Regions from separate parts of the Sporosarcina sp. NCCP-2331 genome, predicted to be linked through region 1. Evidence: riboswitches for the same ligand, from Rfam matches in the RefSeq annotation. Region 1 holds a riboswitch; the other holds the start of a gene.
The links. Region 1 has a riboswitch for FMN ahead of NCCP2331_RS08910 (ECF transporter S component). Riboswitches for the same ligand answer to the same signal wherever they lie in the genome.
Positions count from the first base shown of each region.

Region 2: another riboswitch for FMN. It lies ahead of ribD (bifunctional diaminohydroxyphosphoribosylaminopyrimidine deaminase/5-amino-6-(5-phosphoribosylamino)uracil reductase RibD); the one in region 1 lies ahead of NCCP2331_RS08910 (ECF transporter S component).

Region 1 covers NZ_BRCD01000012.1:60,192-63,608, reverse strand. The annotation lists gene NCCP2331_RS08920 (ferredoxin) at 1-239, shown strand, start outside; gene NCCP2331_RS08915 (VOC family protein) at 351-746, opposite strand; gene NCCP2331_RS08910 (ECF transporter S component) at 826-1,407, opposite strand; FMN riboswitch at 1,599-1,733, opposite strand; gene NCCP2331_RS08905 (GerMN domain-containing protein) at 1,806-3,035, opposite strand; gene NCCP2331_RS08900 (sigma-70 family RNA polymerase sigma factor) at 3,028-3,417, opposite strand, start outside.
Region 2 covers NZ_BRCD01000027.1:6,685-10,101, reverse strand. The annotation lists gene ribE (riboflavin synthase) at 1-301, opposite strand, end outside; gene ribD (bifunctional diaminohydroxyphosphoribosylaminopyrimidine deaminase/5-amino-6-(5-phosphoribosylamino)uracil reductase RibD) at 305-1,393, opposite strand; FMN riboswitch at 1,521-1,666, opposite strand; gene cyoE (heme o synthase) at 1,827-2,738, opposite strand; gene cobT (nicotinate-nucleotide--dimethylbenzimidazole phosphoribosyltransferase) at 2,923-3,417, opposite strand, start outside.

The sequences.
Region 1 (3,417 bases):
CAATTGTAGATCAGGATACATGTATAGCCTGCGGAGCCTGCGGAGCTGCGGCACCGGATATCTACGATTATGATGATGAGGGAATCGCGTTTGTTATTTTAGATGATAACACGGGAAACACTGAAGTTCCAGAAGAACTGATGGAGGATCTCGAAGATGCGTTCGATGGCTGTCCTACTGATTCGATTAAAATAGCGGATGACCCTTTCGAAGGCGATCCCTTAAAATATGAAGATTGATTCGTAATCAACAACACTTCCAGAGTAATGGATGTGTTGTTTTTTATTTATCTGAATACTTGTCACGTAACCTTAACTGATTGCTTATTACCCAGTGACATTACCTTCTTCTTAAGGAGCGACTAGTTCCACTTTTATTCTATCTGGGTCTTCGAAGTAAACGACGTAATGTTCTGTTCCTCCGGCATACGGATGTTGTTCAGGGTAAAGGACGGAAATTCCTTTATCTTTTAGTTTTCCGATAATATAATTGATATGTTGACGCGAATCAGCGTGAAAGGCCAAATGGTTTAAACCTGTCCGGCATCTATGGTATGGCACATCCATAAAGCGTTCTTCTGTCTGTACAAAAACGATGTATGTATCATGTATTTTCCAACTTCTCCCCTGTTCCCATTCCTGATAGAGACTGCAACCTAATTCCTCTAATAACCAACCCCAAAATTGAATTGATTTTTCTAGATCTGAGACATATATCTCCACATGATGAAATAATCCTTTTGACAAGCGATCACACCCTTTCTTCAGTAAAAACTAAAAACAGCAGTCTCCTCTATTAATATAAAGGAGGCTGCTGTTTCATATATTATGCGAGCAGTTTTTTCTGCTGCTGAAGAATCCATTTTTCCATGCTTCTATATAGCATTAACGAAATTGCCAGTAATATAACACCTTTGATCAGGTTAAAAGGCAAGATTCCGAGAATAATCATTTGATAAAGCGCATTTCCTGTTACTGCCGGCATGCCTAAGAAATATGTGTACATCGGCAGGAACACCAGGTAATTCAATAAGCTCATTCCTACGGCCATAGCGGTTGTGCCTGCAATCAATCCTGCAGCCAGGCCTTTTGCCGAACGATATTTCATAAAAATCCAGTAAATCGGCATGATGAACAGTACGCCTGTCATAAAGTTTGCAATTTCACCAACCGGCACGCCGGTCGGGCTTCCGGATAAAAACCAGTGCATCACGTTCTTCAGTAATTCCACTCCAATTCCTGCAACCGGCCCCATCGTCATAATTGCCATGACTGCTGGGATTTCACTGAAATCAATTTTCAGGAATCCAGGCATTGCAGGCAGCGGGAAGTTAAACTGCATTAAAACGGTTGAGATACTCCCCAGTATTGCGATCAAAATCAATTTGTGTAACTTCTTGCTATTCATTTGTTCCTCTCTCCTTTTGCGATTCACTTCAAAAGAGGAAAGGGCCGCACATCTGCTGCTTCGCTAAAAAATCCCTAAAGCAACTATGCTTTAGGGAGATTTAAATGCATTGTTAATAACAGATGAAATCCTGAGATTTATCCGTGTGTAAACAAGCACCATTTTTTGCGTACACAAAAAGATGGCTGCACCTTCACCTTCTCCCATCCAGACTATACTGTCGGCTCCGGAATCTCACCAGAATCAGCTGTTAAGCTCGCGGGCTAAAAATAGAAAACTATTTCATTTCCGCCGGTCGGGAATTACACCCTGCCCCGAAGATGAATCAATATTAAGTTATACTCCTATTGTATCTAAAAAAAACTGTTTTGTAAACTACTGGCGTCTACAAAACAGAATTATTCGAGAATAAGAAATTTAGGATTGGCTCCAATCGGCTTGGGCAGCGGTTTTGTAAAGTCAAAATCGCTCCACTGCTCTTGCACCACTTGTTCAAATTCAACTTGCAGATTGAAGCTTGCAGCAGTCAGCAGAATCCCTTCAATCATCTGCATAGCATCTTCCATTTCTAAATGCTCTATATTCAACGGCCCGGTAAATTTCACTTGCAGCAATTCCTTATTTTCGGTTACCGTAAAATCTATGCCTTCGGGAATAACACTCGAATACACATCATTCGGATTTTCCTTCATAGCTGCCAGTGCTTGTTCCGCGCTATCAAAGGTTTTTCCAAAATCCGATGACAGCAGTTCTTCGCCATTATCCTGAGTGAACCGGTAATAGGCCTGCCGCGACTTGTTTCCGCTAATTTTCGCAGGCTCACTTGCTTCTCCTGCTTGATCGAAAGTAATCGGAGAGCCGTCTTCTTTCAGAAATTGGACTTCATCGAAGCCGTAAAATGTATCCTGGACAGAAAGTTTTAGCATTTCTAACGCGGCACTCCCCATGTCATAGGAATGCTTGTCAAACAACTTCATAAGAACCTGATTCCCATTTGATGAAATATCCGCTTTATAAGGATGATAAGAAGTAAAGCCGAGTGAATCTTCATCGATTTCCCCCGCATACCGGTTATACAATGCGACCGCATCCGGCTCGATTCCCAGATCAGCCCCAATCTGTTCATTTGGAATCAGGAAAGTTATCGGGACAATTGTGGCTTGATTGGTGGCAAGCCCGATATGAAATGCCGTGTAATCTTTTACATCAGACAGGTAGACCGCATAATGCGGCGGTGCCCCCGTGAATTTTCTTGAGAATGCGGCTGATTCCTCTTCAGGGATTTGAAAAGTTTCAGCAGGAAGACTTTGGGCTGACTCCGCACTGTTATCCAATTGGGAATCATCCATTTTGTCTCTCTCCGTTACCGCTTTATCCATCGATACTTGACTCGATTGATTAAGAAAAGTTGGAATCAAAATACTTAGCAAAAAAACTGCTGCCACTGCCGCAAGAATCGGCGGCCATTTTGGTTTCTTCTGTTTCCTTTTCGGCTGTAATTCTTCGCTCAGTCTCGTGTCGTTTTTCAGTCGTTGCAATATTTCTTCTTTCGAGCGGTGATCTGAAATCTCAGGCATATTGCGTAATGACTTTTTAATCTTGTCTTCATTCCACTGATCATTACTCATATAATCGCCCCTTTCCCACCGAACGCGCTTCCACTTTGTCTTTCAGCGCCTTAACCGCACGATGCTGGGTAGTTTTCACCTTTGCTTCAGTCCACCCAAGCACTTCAGCCGTTTCTGCAATGCTTAGATCTTGGAAGAAACGCATCAGGATAACCATTTTTTGATCACCAGTGCATTGATGCAGTTCTTCCAACACCAATTGTGTCTCTTCATCCATTTCTACCAGCTGTTCAGGCAATCGATCTGCTGATTCAAGCTGCTGTGCTTCCCAATCAAAATGAAGATCCGTATGTTTTTTCATTGTCGCCTGCTTGCGGAAGTAATCGATTGACACATTTTTCGCAATTGCAAACAACCAAGTTTTTTCAGAGCTTTTGCCTTC
Region 2 (3,417 bases), on a different contig from region 1:
GGCCGGTGACAAAATGACCGCCAAATCGTCCGTTTGCAGCAAGTGCACGTTCTAAATTCACTCTGCTCCCGGCTGTCAGCTGGCACAGAGATGTAGACGATACGGTTTCCGGCATCACATCAGCCGAAAACTGACTGCCTGTAAACTCTGTTACCGTCAGACAGACACCGTTTACCGCGATGCTGTCACCGAGATGAACATCTGTCAGTACTTTCGAGGCAGCAATTGTCAGAGTCATCGATTGGGAATCGGGACGTACGCTTTTGACTGAACCAATTTCTTCAATAATTCCTGTAAACACTGCTCAATCCACCACTTTCGGTATGGCTGTTATTTTGATATCGGGACCGATTAGTTCCACGCTTTCGAAAATCAGGTTGAGAGCTTCATTCATCATACGCGGATTCAACCCGCTGACCGGTGTCAGCGAATCCCGGCCACCAAGCAATTTAGGCGCCATATAACAAATCACTTTCTGTACAGCGCGTGCTTTGACAAAGGAAGCATTGACCGCTGCACCGCCTTCAACTAACAGTGTCATGACATCCCGCAAGCCAAGCTCCAAGAGAATTTCTCCGATGACAAGATCAGTTTTGAGCATACGGATCACTTGAACATGAGGCTGTGTAAATAAATTTTCACGCTGCGGATCTGCATCTTTTCCGCAAAAAATCCATGTGGAAGTCTCACTGTTTTGAATCACCTGACTGTGTTCTGGTGTTCGCAGCCAGGTATCTAAAATAACTCGAATAGGATGTTTTCCACCTTGGGGCAGTCTGGTGGTGAGAAGAGGGTTATCATGAAGTATAGTTTGAACGCCTACTAAAATCGCATCTTGGGAATGACGAAGCAGATGGACATCGAGCCTTGCCTGCTCACTCGTCACCCATTTACTGTCTCCTGCAGAAGTTGCAATTTTACCGTCAATTGTCATCGCTGTTTTCATTGTCACATGAGGTGTTTTTGTTCGAATAAAATGAAAAAATGATTCATACAGTTTCTGTGCCTGTTTGCTGCACAGGCCATCCTGTACCTGTATACCCGCGGCTCGCAGACGTTCCATGCCTTTGCCTGCTACCAGCGGATTAGGATCCGAAATCGCGACAAATACACGTAAGACACCTGCTTGGATTATTGCATCTGCACACGGAGAGGTTCTGCCGGTATGGGAACACGGCTCCAGCGTGACATACAAATCAGCACCTTTCGCTTTTTCGCCCGCCATATCCAGCGCAATACGTTCTGCATGACTTTCACCTGCCTGCATATGCGCACCCATCCCGATCACTCGGCCGTCTTTCACCAAAACAGCACCGACCGGCGGATTGGGAGACGTCTGACCTGCAACATTTTCTGCAAGCTTCAGCGCCATTTCCATAAAGTCTTGATTCACTGCAACACACTCCAACTTGCTGTATTCCTCTGTGACATTATCAATGAAAAAAACCCCGCAGAGTAAAAATGCGGGGCTTGTGACCATGACAAAATAAGCGTTATAAATGACAAATTTAAAAAACGCACTGTTCCTTCTCTCATCCAGACTGTAACTGTCGGCTTTGGAGTTTCACCAAATCCACCTTCTGCTTAATAGCATCCGGGTCACGGACTAAGAGCTCGTAAGCTCATCACCGTCGGTAGGGACTTCCACCCTGCCCCGAAGGAAACTTATTCGATTACCTACGAGTCTAGCATACCCAATTAAGAAAAGACAATATCTGAATACTTATTCAGTTGAAAATACCTAGTGCACAGTTCTTTTCGCAGAGCAGTGAGATAGAAAAAACTTCTCTTATGCCGATAAGGCAAGAGAAGTCTTCAAATCGAAATTAAAATGTCAGCAAAATCATCATCGCAAACAGCAGTGTCATATAATTTACTGAATATAAAAACATAACATTTGCCCATCGGTAATTATCTTTTGCATAAAATCCATAAATACTGGCACCGATATACCCGAGATTCATCAAGGTGGCAACCACAAGGAAAGCTGTCCCGAACATTGGCAGTAAAAACGGCAGCGGCAGCAGGCACAGTACGTAATTCAGCATCTGACGCTTAGTAAAATCAAAGCCTTTGACGACTGGAAGCATCGCCACATTTGCCGCTTTATAATCATCGTATTTCTTCATCGCAATTGCAAAAGTATGAGGCATTTGCCAAATAAATAAAATAGCGAACAGTACGATCGGCACAATATGATTGGCGGGCATGATTGCAGCCCAGCCGATTAAAGGTGTCACTGCACCTGAAACACTTCCGATTACAGTATTTAATGTATACTTACGTTTAGACCACATCGTATAGGGAATTACATACGTGAACCAGCCGATAAATGCATAAAGTGCTGCTTCAAAAGTCGTGAATAACAACAATAACATACCAATCCCAGATAATATCATTCCGATATTTAATACCGTTTTCAGTTGAAAATTCCCTGTAACTGTCGGCCGCTGCTGCGTTCTTTCCATAAAGGTATCGATGTCTGAATCGTACCAGTTATTCATCACCAGCGCCCCTGCCATCAGGAACGTGCTGCCGATCATCGTCAGCCAGAACATTGTCCAGTTCCCCGCAAGAGTCATTCCAGAAAAATAAAGTGCCAGCCAGAAACCAGCAAAAACCGGTAATACATTCGCGATAAGGACAGGTCCTTTAATCAATGATTTAATATCTGAGAAGAAGGCAGACGCCGAGCGGCTGTGTGTATCAGACGATACAATATGGGCTTCTTTCGTCATAAGATCCGTTCTCCTTTTCTGCTTATGTTTCACAATTAATGATAAGTTGATTACTGTATACTTCTAACTATATCATTTTCTTAAAAGTAAAATCAAAAAAACTCGATATTTTTTACAAAGTGTTACAAATCTTTGTCCACACCGAAAAAGACAGGAAAGTGTATGTAAACACCTTCCTGTTTTTCTATTCGCTTTTAGCTGAAACGCCTGCGCTTTCAAAAGTGGCCATTTCATTCACCATACGCACAGCAGACTGGATCACTCCAAAGGCAACCGCTGCTCCAGTTCCTTCTCCAAGACGCATGCTCAGTGATACAATCGGCTCTTTCCCCAGATAGCTATATGCTTTTTGATGTCCCGGTTCCATCGATTGATGACCCAGCAGCATATAATTCACTGTTCCTTTTCCAAGCCGCTCTGCTACACAGGCTGCAGCTGTAGAAATAAAACCGTCCAGAATAATCGGCACGCGATTTGTTGCTGCCGCCAGCATCGCCCCTGCCATTGCAGCTAATTCCAAACCGCCGACCTTCTGCAAAATATCATAGCCGTCTTCCGCATCAGGCTGATGAAAATCCAAAGCTCTTTTCACGACATCAATTTTATGAACATGCTGTTCAGATGAAATACCTGTTCCGAATCCCACCAGTTCTGCAGGATCCAAACCGGTAACTGCTGC